Regions from separate parts of the Brevibacillus sp. FSL L8-0520 genome, predicted to be linked through region 3. Evidence: riboswitches for the same ligand, from Rfam matches in the RefSeq annotation. Region 3 holds a riboswitch; each other region holds the start of a gene.

Region 1 (4,194 bases), 340 kb from region 3:
GTTGCGCACAGTGGCTCATCCATCCGTACTGCTGTCCTTTTATGCGGCAGCGCTCGCATCCGGCATTGCTGCTTTCAGCACCGTCTTTGCCCAGCCTGTTCTGCCCGGCCCGTTTGAGGTCGTTCAACGGATGATGCTGGTTGCGCTCCTTTTGCTTGTGCCGGCGATTTTTGCAAGAAGAAGGTACGCGAAGGTTGTACGGGGGGAACCGCTTCAGCGCGGGCTTGTTTACAGGATGGTCAACTTCGTTGCTGCTGGTACGCTAACCGCCGTGGTCGCAATCGCCATCCTTGTATCAAACGTACTGGCGGGAGTGCAAGCCTCCAAGCTGCCGGAAGCATCCGACATGATGAATCACGACCGGATTGACGAAGGGGGCGGCGCGGCTACACGGATGTCTGCAGGCTCCGGGCATCATCGTCATGAGCAGCATGGCGCTCATCATCAAACCGGCACGGGGACAGTTGAAGTAGCAGCTCTGACCGGAGATATTTCCGCTCCTGCCGATGTGAAGTTCGAACTGGTGGCACAGCAAGAGAAGATACCGCTTGCGTCTGGAGCCGTGATCGATGCCTGGACGTATAACGGCGAAATCGCTCCCGAGCTCAGGGTGAAGCATGGCGATATGGTCGAAGTGAAGCTGATCAATAAAGATATCGATAGCGGAGTGACGATTCATTGGCATGGCTATAACGTGCCGAATGCAATGGACGGCGTGCCGGGGATGACGCAAAATGTCGTGAAACCGGGGCAATCGTTTACTTACAAGTTTCGGGCCGAGCAGGAAGGGACGTACTGGTTCCATTCTCATCAGCAAGCGTCGGAGCAAGTGGTGAAAGGGTTTTTCGGCACGCTGATTGTCGAGTCGAAGCAGGACGCGGAAACCTTTGACGAACAGTTTACCGTCATCAACCATCGCTGGACGACCAGCCAAGGGTATAAACATGCCTTTGGAAAAGAAGACGGTTGGCAAACGAAGCAGGTAAAGCCGGGGAAGAAAGTAAAGCTGAGAATCATCAATACGCATAAGCTTTCACAAAAATATCTTCTGCAGGGGACCGATTTCCGAATCACGAGCATTGACGGGATGCGGATTCAAGACCCGCAGCCATTGTCCGATCAAACAGCGTTGCGGCTTGGTTCGGGCGGCAGATACGACGTGACCTTCACGATGCCGGACCGTCCCGTTCTCTTTAAACTCGGCGATTACAAGAACACGAGCAATCCTGGCATCATTTTTTATACCGAAACCCCTCCGGAGGAACCGATCTTCAAGGCGGAATCCGCCGAGTTCGACCCGTCCGATTACGGTAAGCCCGTCACAAATGACGTCACGGCAGCGAAAAAATTCGATCGGGAATTCCAAATGATTCTCGGAAACGAGATGGGATTTTACAACGGCACGTTTCATTTTTTGTGGACGATCAATGGAGAGGTGTATCCCCGGGTGCCGACTTTTGTCGTCAAAGAAGGCGATAGCGTCAAAACGACCTTTGTGAATAAAAGCTTGACCGAGCATCCGATGCATTTGCATGGGCATCATATGACGGTTTTGAAGAAGAACGGCGAGAAGGTGAAGACTCCATGGCTTACCGACACGTTAAACGTGCTGCCCGGCGAATCGTATGAGGTCGCATTTGTCGCGGACAATCCGGGCATGTGGATGGACCACTGCCATAACCTGGATCATGCGGCGACCGGCATGATTTTGCATCTTATGTATGATCATGTGCGGGCTTCTTATGAAGTTGGGACGAGGACTGGGAATTTGCCGGATTAGGCGATTGACTCCATGATGATAATGCCATATAAGGTTAAGAAAGAAAGGAAAGTGATGATATTGCTGTATTTATTTTCTTTCTTTACATTTCTTTTTTTAATAGGAGCATTGAAAAGTTTCTTTAGTTCTATCGAGTCTTTGAATAACTCCAATTTGACAAGATTTAAAAAAGCAGCAAACACATGTATAGTGTTTGGGATATTATTTGTTCTTTTTCTATTGATCACTATTGCTTTTATATTTATTACATTCCAGTAAGATAGAAAGTAACTATCGTCAGATCTCGTAAATTGATTTTTTTGTCCATTTCTATGAAAGCTGTAACAAATAAACAAAAATCAAATGCACTAAAACCGCATTGACATATCCAAGTAAAATGATAAGATAAAAAAGAATTTAGTGAATGAAATTTAACTTCATAAAACATTCTTATCGAGAGTGGTGGAGGGACTGGCCCGATGAAACCCGGCAACCTTGGTCTGATGGACCTTACGGTGCTAAATCCTGCGGAGTTATTCTGAGAGATAAGAAGGTGGGAACCGTACAAATCGCCCCTCTTCTTTCTGGAGAGGGGCTTTCTGTATGTATAATCCATAGTATTCGTATTTATTTACTTAGTATTACAATTGCACAAAGGAGGAAACAACGTGCTTCATTATGCGGTCAAGCGTGGCTTTCTCATGCTGGTTACGCTGTGGATCATTGTCACGGTGACGTTTGTGATCATGCACCTGATTCCGGGCGACCCGTTCGCGTCTGACGCCAAAATGCTTCCGGAAGAAGTCGTGAAAAACATGCGGGCCCAGTACAACCTGGATGAGCCGATCCCTATGCAGTACCTGCTCTATCTGAAAGGCTTGGTGCAATTTGACCTGGGGCCGTCCATCCAGTCCAAGACAAGGGACGTGAACACGCTGATTGCGGAGGGCTTTCCCGCCTCGGCTGTTCTGGGGCTCCAGGCGTTTCTTGTCGCGCTGGCAGGTGGGATCACAGTCGGAATCGTCGCGGCGCTCTACCAAAACCGGGCGTTGGATTTTCTGTCCATGTTCGCGGCCATCGTCGGGATTTCCGTCCCCAGTTTTATTCTGGCACCGCTGTTGATCAAATACATGGCGGTCAAATGGGAGCTTTTGCCCGTCGCGGCTTGGGGGAGCTGGGAGCATTCGGTTCTTCCGACGCTTGCGCTCGCCATCGGGCCGCTTGCCATTATCGCCCGATTCGTACGAGCCAGCATGCTGGAAGTCTGGCAGCAGGAATACATAAGCACGGCGGAGGCGAAAGGGCTTGGCACCTTTTCCATCGTCGTCAGACACGGGATGCGCAATACCATACTGCCGGTGCTTACCTTTGTCGGTCCGCTGTTTGCCAACCTGATGACCGGAACCTTTGTGGTGGAAAAGATTTTCGCCATTCCGGGGCTTGGCAAATACTTCGTGGAAAGCATTTTTAACCGCGATTATCCGGTCATTTTGGGAATGACTGTTTTTTACAGCTTTGTGCTCATTTTTACTTTGTACATCATCGACCTGCTGTACCGGGTGATTGACCCGCGCATCAGATTGACGAGCGGAGGGAGATAGCGTTATGGCCAATCAGGCAACACAACTGGATTCGCTGTTTCGACCTGTCGACCCAAGCCGGCTTGCCGGGGAAGAGCGGGAACGTCCCAGCCTCGGGTATTGGCAGGAGGTATGGCAGCGGGTATGCCGCAACAAGCTGGCGATACTCGGGTTCTTCCTGCTCGCGGCGGTGGTGGCGCTCTCGATCTTCGGACCGATGCTCGTTCCTCACAGCCCGCATGAGCAGTCGTTGACGCAGGGGAATCTGCCGCCCTCGGGCGAGCACTGGTTTGGAACGGACGATCTGGGCCGGGACATGTGGGCGCGTACCTGGATGGGCGGCCGCATCTCTTTGTTTATCGGTGTGGTGGCGGCGGCCATCGACCTGGTAATCGGTGTGTGCATCGGCGGCATTTCCGGATACATGGCAGGAAGGAGCAGGCTGGGTGACCGAGTGGACAACATCCTGATGCGGCTGGCTGAAATTCTCTACAGCATCCCGTATCTGCTGGTGGTGATCCTGCTGATGGTCGTTCTGGAGCCGGGACTCGCCACGATCATTATTGCGCTTTCGCTGACCGGCTGGGTGGGCATGGCCCGCCTGGTCAGAGGACAGCTCATGCAGATCAAGCGGCAGGAGTTTGTGCTGGCGGCAGAAAAGCTGGGCACCTCCCATGCCAAAATCATCATCAGGCATCTGCTGCCCAATACGATTGGCGTGATCATCGTCAACCTGACCTTTACGATTCCGCATGCGATCTTCGCCGAGTCGTTTCTCAGCTTTCTCGGTCTGGGCGTGCAAGCGCCGACGGCCAGTTGGGGAACGATGGCCAACGACGCGCTGGCGGTTGTGCT
Region 2 (4,194 bases), 1.7 Mb from region 3:
TCATATGCCGGACACTGAGGCACTACCCGTCCGCAGATTTATTCGGGATACATCGGGATGTGTACGGGAAAATCATCGGCAACCTATTCAGCCTTCTGTACATCCTCTACTTCATCGCAATGGCGATGGTCATCCTGCGGGGGTACATAGAAGTCGTACAATCATGGATTTTTCCAGGGATTCCGATCTGGATACTTGGCTCGATATTGTTATTTCTTGCGATGTACACTGTCCTCGGTGGTATTCGGGTGATTACCGGCTACGCGATCATTTCGGTGTTTATCACGATCTGGCTTTTTTTTGATCTCTACTTCACGTTGGAATACGCCCGCTGGCACTATCTTTTGCCGGTTATGGAGGCAGATTTCAAGCAGCTTCTAAAGGGGGCACTGATCATGGCCTTTACCTCCGTCGGGTATGAAGTGTTGTATTCGATTTACCCCTACGTCGGAGATAAAACGCGTTTGCATCGGCATGCCCAGTGGGGAGCGTTCATTACCAATTTCATCTACGTCGTCCTGATGATCATCTCGCTCATATTCTTCAGCGAAGGCCAGCTCATACGAACGATATGGCCAACGCTGCAGATCAAGACCGTCGTGTATTTCCCGTTTCTGGAGCGGTTCGAGTACCTTGCCATCTCCCTGTGGATGCTGATCATCCTGCCCAACGTCATGCTGTATATGTGGTCCGCCTCCAGGGGGTGCAAAAGAATGTTTGGCTGGAACCAGAAGCGGGTTTTGTACATCATCGGCGCGGTCATCTTTATTGCGATGCAATTTTTTGTCTCGAGACATGCAGCCAATTACATCATCGATCGCATGTCGTACGTTAGCTTGTACATGGCTGTGATTTACCCTTATGTCCTATTGTTGGGAGTTCTGATCAAACGGCGGTGGAACAGGAGGGAGGATTCATCGTGCCGAGATCCGGAAATAAGCGGCTCCTGAGAGCGGGAGCCGTGCTCCTTCTATGTTCTGTTCTGCTCAGCGGCTGTATCAGGACGCAAATTTTTGATGAGCTTGGAATGATTACGGTGGCGGGATATGACCTGTTAAAGGACGGGAACATACGCGGAACGGTGGTGATGCCCTCCATCAATCCCGAGGCTGAAGAAAAAGTGCAGGTGATGTCCGGCATCAGTCTGACGAGCAAGGGCATTCGCGACAAGGCCAACCTGCAGTCAGACAAAGAAGTGCTGGGCGGGCAGCTTCGGGTCGCGATGTACAGCGAGGAGCTGGCCAGAAAAGGGATAGGCAGCATTGTGGACACTCTGTACCGCGACCCCTCGATTGGAAGCCGGGTTTATTTAAGTGTCATTGAGGGCCAAACCTACGATTTGCTGACGTACAAATTCAAAGAGGAAGGCAATATTGGCATTTACCTCTACCAATTGATCCGGCACAACGTAGAGGATGACAAAATTCCGTCTCCTACTCTCCATGAGTTTTACCGCTCCTACTTCAGCGAGGGAATCGACCCTTACGTCCCTTTTCTTGAGAGGAAAGGGGATGAGGTGAGGATCAAAGGCGTGGCTCTGTTTCACAAGGACAAATATGTCGGCTGGATTCCTCCAAAGGAAGCCTTTCACATCAAGCTAGTTCATGATGCTTATCGAGCGGGAACGTACGAAACGTCGGTAGATCCGGAGAGGATGGGGGTAAAGCCGAAAAAGAAGAACACAACCGGCCCTGACATCCAAATGGTATTTGATACGCTGAGCAGCAAGGCCCACGTCGATATTGTCAGTACGAATCCACTGACCTACAAGGTCGATGTGAAAGTACGGACACGCATTCTGGAAATGTCAATACCGTTAAAAATAGAACAACCGGAGGTACTCAGAAAAATGGAGCAGGCCTTGTCTGAAAACATGAAGCAGGATTTGGCCAAGGTCGTCGCCAAAATGCAAAAATGGGAGGTAGACCCCTTTGGGTTCGGGGAATTATACCGGGCAAAATTCCGCGGGGCGCGGAAGCTGTCTCACGATCAGTGGCATGAGATGTACAGGAAGTCCCGCTTCGATTACAACATCGATGTAGAAATTGTCCGCAACGGCGTGTTGGATTAATTGCCCATTGACTTTCTATTTTGGTATAGCATATAATCCGTTTTGTATCATAAAAAGAAATAAAGTTCTTCAAACTAAATATACGTAGAATTCTTCTTATCCAGAGCGGCGGAGGGACAGGCCCTATGAAGCCCGGCAACCGGCTCATCGATTCTGATGGGTGGCGCGGTGCCAATTCCTACAAGATTGTAGAATCTTGACAGATGAGAAGGGTGAATGCGATCGTATAATGCGGTGCAGCCCCTTTTTCGCCTGATGAAAAAGGGGCTGTTGATTGTAATGGGAGGTGAACCGGATGATTCGGTTGCAGAATCTGAAAAAAGACTACATTGTAAAAGGCCATAAAACACCTGCGCTGCGCGGAATTGACCTCTCGATCGAGAAGGGGGAAATTTTCGGCATCATCGGACATTCCGGTGCCGGCAAAAGTACGCTGATTCGCTGCATCAACCTGTTGGAACGTCCGACAGCAGGCAGCGTCATTGTAGACGGGGTTGATCTGACCAAGCTGGATGAAGGCAAGCTCCAGGAACAGCGGCGGCATATCGGAATGATTTTTCAACACTTCAACCTGCTCTCGTCGGCTACAGTCGGGGAGAACGTCGCGTTTCCGCTCAAGCTGGCCAAGCGGCCCAAGGCGGAGATCGACAAAAAGGTGAAGGAAATGCTGGCGTTGGTAGGGCTGGAACAGCACCGCGACAAGTATCCAGCACAATTGTCAGGCGGACAAAAGCAGCGTGTCGGCATTGCCCGGGCGCTGGCGAGCGACCCCAAGGTGCTGCTGTGCGACGAAGCGACATCCGCTTTGGACCCGCAGACGACCAACTCCATTCTGGCGCTTCTTTTGGACATCAACCGGAAGCTGGGCTTGACGATCGTCCTCATTACGCACGAAATGCACGTCATCCGCTCCATTTGCGACCGGGTCGGTGTCATTGACGGAGGGCACATCGTAGAAATGGGCAATGTTCTGGATGTGTTCTTGAAGCCGCAGCATCCGACGACACAGGAGTTCGTGGAGCAAGTAGCAGACTCCAGCGAGCTGCGGGCTGCCGTTGCTCATGAAAAGGCGTCAGGCGAACGGACGATCCTGCGGGTCACGTTCCTCGGAGAACAAACCTACCAGCCGATTCTGTTCCAAACGATGCAGGAAACAGGTACGGTGTTCAGTATCCTGCAAGGAACCATTTCGCGTATGAAAGACACCCCATATGGCCAGCTCGTGATCGAGTTGGGCGGGGATGCGCAGCAGAACAGGAAAGCTGTCGATACGCTTCGTCAGCGCGGCCTGGAAGTGGAGGTGATTTAAAATGGGATTCACGCTTAAAAATATAGACTGGGCGGAAATTTGGAAGGGAACGCAGGATACGTTGACGATGCTTGGCTTTTCCACCTTGTTTACCGTCGTTATCGGGCTGCCGCTGGGCATTTTGCTGTTTCTCACATCCAGAGGCCAGCTTTTGGAGAATCGCGCGTTTTATTCGATCTCATCCTTTGTCGTAAACGTTTTGCGTTCGGTGCCATTCATCATCCTGATGATCCTGCTGATTCCTGTAACCAAAATGCTCGTCGGCACCTCACTCGGGGTAAAGGGCTCGATTCCTCCGTTGGTGATCGGGGCGGCTCCCTTTTTCGCCAGACTGGTGGAGACCTCCCTGCGCGAGGTTGATCGCGGCGTAATTGAAGCGGCGCAATCGATGGGTGCATCCAACTGGCAAATTATCCGCAGCGTGCTCTTGCCGGAATCCCGTTCGGGGCTGATCGCCGGGATTACGATTACCACGGTGTCGCTCGTGTCCTACACGGCGATGTCCGGGGTCATCGGCGGCGGAGGCTTGGGAGACCTGGCGATCCGCTACGGGTATCAGCGCTTCCAGACAGACGTCATGGTCGTGACGGTATGTATTTTGCTTGTGTTGGTTCAGATCCTGCAGATGGTGGGCGACAGGCTCGTCATCAAGTTCAGCCGGAAGTAGGATCTTGTCCATAGAGAATGTTCAAAATAGAAAGGGGAAATCATCTGTGAAGAAATTGGTCGTATCTGTACTGTCCACTGTACTGGCACTGTCTCTGGCTGCTTGCGGCAGCCAAAATGAATCGGCTCCCGCGCCGTCTGCCGGCGG
Region 3 (4,194 bases):
GCTCCCGTCGGCGTTTCCAGATCGACAGACGACAGCGGTGCAGCCACGTAAAACGGGATGCCATGGGCTTTCGCCAGCACGGCAACGCCATACGTTCCGATTTTATTGGCGACGTCGCCGTTCGCCGCTACGCGGTCGGTTCCTACGATGACAGCCTGCACTTTTCCCTGCGCCATCACCATGGCCGCCATGTTGTCGCAGATCAGCGTGACGTCGATTCCCGCCTGCTGCAGCTCGTAGGCGGTCAGCCGCGCTCCCTGGAGCACCGGCCTCGTTTCGTCAGCGTATACCTTCAGGTTCCAGCCGCGTTCCTTGGCCAGATAGAGCGGAGCTGTCGCCGTCCCGTAAGCGGCGGTAGCCAGCGCCCCTGGATTGCAGTGGGTCAGGATGCCCATTCCATCCTGCAGCAAGGTGAGGAGGTGTTCGCCTATCGTCCGGCATACTTCGGCATCCTCGCGCTGTATCGCGAGAGCTTCGTCCAAAACCGCCGCTTTCAACGCGTCTACCGGTTTTTCTCCCTCCTGCTGGACGCGTGCTTTGACCCGATCGATCGCCCAGAACAGGTTCACCGCTGTAGGGCGTGCTGTCGCCAGGTAGTCAGCCTGCTCGAGCAATTGATTCCAGAGGGCTGACGAATCTGCCGCTTCGCTGTTCCGCACGCCGAGGTAAAGCCCGTATGCCGCAGCCATCCCGATCGCAGGGGCGCCGCGAACCTGCAGGTGGCGGATTGCCGCCCATACTTCCTCAGACGTATGGAGGGAAAGAAAGACTGTTTCTACCGGTAAACGCGTCTGGTCGAGCAGAAGAAGAGAGTCTCCTTCCCACTTTACAGGTGCGAATGCTTCATGAATTGTGGTCATACCGCTGCTGCCTCCTGATCAAATCTTGTTGTCGCATTGCGAACGATGTCTGTGATGTCGGTCGAATCTTCGATGCCGCCCCGCTTCAGGATCAGCTCCTGACCGATCAGCAGTGCCAGCCGTTCCGCTTCGGCACGGGTTTTTTCGTCGCTGATGCTGTTCAGATCGGCGACACCCGCCAGCCCGATCACGCGGCGAAGGATTTTACAGCCTGCAAACCCGGCCGTATCCTGGATCAACCGCTTCACGTAGCTCTGCCAGAGCCCTTCTACATGTGCGCTGCGCTCTTTCGCCTGCTTGTGCCATAGCTGGACGAACTGGGAGACGAACTCGTTCCAGACGTCTTCGACAGTTGTAAGCAGGTATTCGCGATAAGACTCCCGCTTTCCTCCATCCTTCTCCAGTCCGTGCTGGCCGGCATAATTCAGGAGCAGATTGGCGATTACCGCGCCGATGTCAAAGCCGATCGGGCCGTAGTAAGCGAATTCCGGGTCGATGACCTTGGTCGAGGTTTCGGTGACGAAAATGCTGCCTGTATGAAGGTCGCCATGCAGCAGCGCCTCTGCACGGGTGAGGAAATCGTACTTCAGCTTGGCGATTTCCAGCTTGAGCGGCTTGTTCTTCCAGATTTCCTCCACTTCCCGCCGAATCAGCGGGTTGAAGCTGTTGGTCGGCGCATTTTCGTAAGGATCGGTAAACACCAAGTCTTCCGTAATTTTGCACAATTCCGGATTCAAGAATGTTCCGACAAGCGCTTTTTTCTCGTAGGGATGCGCTCCCAGATCAGACGTGAAAAAGAGCGTGTGGGCCATGAAACGTCCGATTTGCTTCGCGAAATTTGGATAGCGTCGCCCCTCGATCAATCCTTTGCGCATCAGGATGTGATCGCTGAGATCCTCCATGACGGTCAAGGCAAGCTCCTGATCGTAGTGGTACACCTGCGGCACGAGGTCCGGAACGTATTTGTACTGGATGCGCAGCGCTTCACTCTCGATGCGGGCGCGATCAAGCGTCAGCGGCCACGACTCGCCTACGACGCGGGCATAAGGCAGAGCCTGCTTCACAATCACGCTTTTGCCGGTCGCTTCATCGCGGATGTGAAAGACAAGATTCAGGTTGCCGTCGCCTATCTCGCGGGAGGACAGGACAGCCCCTGCTTCAAACAGGCCGGGCAGCTCTTTTACATACTGTACTGCTTCTTGTTCACTCAAAGCACGATAAGCCATAACTTGTTTCTCCCCTCACGTGAATCGATTTGGATCTTTCCAGCGGCTTTCCCGGCCCATTCAGCAGGGGATAATTCCGCACGGTATGTTGCAGGCTGCGCCTCCGATCAAGCCGTTTTTGCAGCCAGACATGCAAAAAGACCTCTTTTCCCGAAGAAAAGAGGTCGTATACGTACACGCGGCAGGCGTGTCGTCTCCCCCTTATCTTCCAGAATACTTTTGCTTCTGCAGGAATTAGCACCGTGCACATCGCTTGTAATCGCGCCGTCAGTCTAGCTGACAGGCAAGCGCTGTGTCGGTTGCCGGGTATCATCGGGCCAGTCCCTCCACCTTCTCTGGATAAGGTATCCAACGTATGCTGTTTTGATTAGTTTGAATCATACACGCGGCTATGCACGCTGTCAACACTCTTTTTTGTTTTTTGCCAGTCGGCTGATCCTCGGCCTTACCAGCTGTTTTGCTGTCCGCTTGCACTCGGACGATTCCAGTTCCACCAGTCGATTTGTCCTAAGAATGCGGCGGTGATGGCAGCTTCCTGCTTCAGCTTGAGCAGTTCCTTGGTCGGACCGGTGACGACGATTCCGTACGTTTTGATACCGTTTTTCTCCAAATACCGATAGCGCTCGTCGATCTTCAATCCTGATCTGCTGTTGAACAGGCTTTGTCCGATCGACCTGCTCAGCCTCTCCTGCTCGGCGAGGTATTTCATCTCCTCCACGTACGCCCGGGTGCGGCGATCTGCTTCGCCATTTACCTGAATCGGTCCCGGTCCATAGTCCAGCCCATGTTCGGAAAAACCCCAGACGTCACCGGCCGAAAGCAGCAGCACGCCTTCTTTGGCATCCTCATGCAGCACCTCCTGTCCGGTATCCACGGCCAGCCAGGTAAGGTCCAAATTATACGGAGCCAGGAAAGCGTACATTTCCTCCAGGCTCATAAACCGGTCAAAGGAAATCGCCAGTTGCGATACCGTCCCCTCCGGCAGCATTTCAAGCGTCTTCCACGCGGGCTCTCGTCTGAAAGAGGTATCCTCCTGCAGCTTCGTCTGAAGCGGGAACAGGAAAAACAGATTTTTCTTCCGAACGCCGTCGTTCCATACCGGGCGGGAGGATACTTTGGTAAACACATTCGTAGTCTCGAAATACCCTGGCTGCTGACGGTCGCCCCCCACCTTTTCGCGCAGCTCCATTTGAATGCTGCCATAAAAAAGGCCAACCTGCGCGCCGCTGCTGCCTGCTACGATCCCCGGCTGAGTGAAATTCACCAAATCCTTGGAGACGCGAAACATATCTTCATACAGCGACCGGCCAATCCAATAGTTGACAAACAACAGGACAAAGCCGATCAGCAGCGAGATCCCCACCGTGTAGGCGGCGTTGGACAGCCTGCTCTTCCACTTTCCCCAGCGGATGATGGAGCGCTGCTTCTCCTCCGGCAAAAAATCCGCGGCTTTGTCTTCCGGTTCTGTCTGCATCAGCCCGCCTCCCAGCAAAAGCTCCTCCAGTCGCTCCGCATACTCCGGGTCGTCTGCGAGACGCTGCCTCAATCGCGCTGTCTCCTCAGCGCCAAGCTCCCCCCGCAGATAAGCGAGAAGGAGCTGATCGCGCTCCCGGCTTTTTTGCTTATGATCCTCCAGCTTGCCGTTATCCGCCATGTTGACCGTCCCCCCACCATTTTCGCATCTTCAATCGTCCCCGGTAGATCGACCGCTTCACATCGGCCACATCGATGCCGAGGACGTCGGCTATTTCCGCATAGCTGAGCTTTTCCGCATGAAGCAGCAGCACCTGTCGCTGTTTTTCCGGCAGCCCCCGGAGAACAGTCAGCACGAGGGCCGCCGTCTCCCTAGCCAGTGCCGCCGATTCCGGACTGACCGCCGCCTGATCCGCCTGCTCAGGCAAGGTGTCGATCAGTTGAACAGGCCTGCGCTTTTGCTTGCGGTGCCAGTCGATAAACGCGTGGTACGCTACCTTGAACAGCCAAGGACGCACTTTTTCTCCCCGATAGGTATCCAGGTGCTGAAAGGCACGGAAAAAGGTCTCCTGCGTCAGATCCTCCGCCCAGCCTGCATCGCCGGTGAGCTTGCGGAGGTAGCGGTATATGTCATT

Evidence for each region. Region 3 has a riboswitch for S-adenosylmethionine ahead of mtnK (S-methyl-5-thioribose kinase). Riboswitches for the same ligand answer to the same signal wherever they lie in the genome.
Region 1: it holds a riboswitch for S-adenosylmethionine, as region 3 does, so the genes downstream of both, NSQ24_RS22915 (ABC transporter permease) here and mtnK (S-methyl-5-thioribose kinase) in region 3, are expected to answer to the same signal.
Region 2: it holds a riboswitch for S-adenosylmethionine, as region 3 does, so the genes downstream of both, NSQ24_RS03500 (methionine ABC transporter ATP-binding protein) here and mtnK (S-methyl-5-thioribose kinase) in region 3, are expected to answer to the same signal.

Annotation. Positions count from the first base shown of each region.
Region 1 covers NZ_CP150171.1:4,677,133-4,681,326, reverse strand. Annotated here, with positions in the region: gene NSQ24_RS22920 (multicopper oxidase family protein) at 1-1,780, shown strand, start outside; SAM riboswitch class I at 2,207-2,311, shown strand; gene NSQ24_RS22915 (ABC transporter permease) at 2,428-3,360, shown strand; gene NSQ24_RS22910 (ABC transporter permease) at 3,365-4,194, shown strand, end outside.
Region 2 covers NZ_CP150171.1:636,075-640,268, forward strand. Annotated here, with positions in the region: gene NSQ24_RS03490 (GerAB/ArcD/ProY family transporter) at 1-950, shown strand, start outside; gene NSQ24_RS03495 (Ger(x)C family spore germination protein) at 920-2,071, shown strand; SAM riboswitch class I at 2,165-2,281, shown strand; gene NSQ24_RS03500 (methionine ABC transporter ATP-binding protein) at 2,367-3,380, shown strand; gene NSQ24_RS03505 (methionine ABC transporter permease) at 3,382-4,047, shown strand; gene NSQ24_RS03510 (MetQ/NlpA family ABC transporter substrate-binding protein) at 4,094-4,194, shown strand, end outside.
Region 3 covers NZ_CP150171.1:4,340,559-4,344,752, forward strand. Annotated here, with positions in the region: gene mtnA (S-methyl-5-thioribose-1-phosphate isomerase) at 1-860, opposite strand, end outside; gene mtnK (S-methyl-5-thioribose kinase) at 857-2,086, opposite strand; SAM riboswitch class I at 2,285-2,432, opposite strand; gene NSQ24_RS21450 (anti-sigma factor) at 2,532-3,740, opposite strand; gene NSQ24_RS21455 (sigma-70 family RNA polymerase sigma factor) at 3,730-4,194, opposite strand, start outside.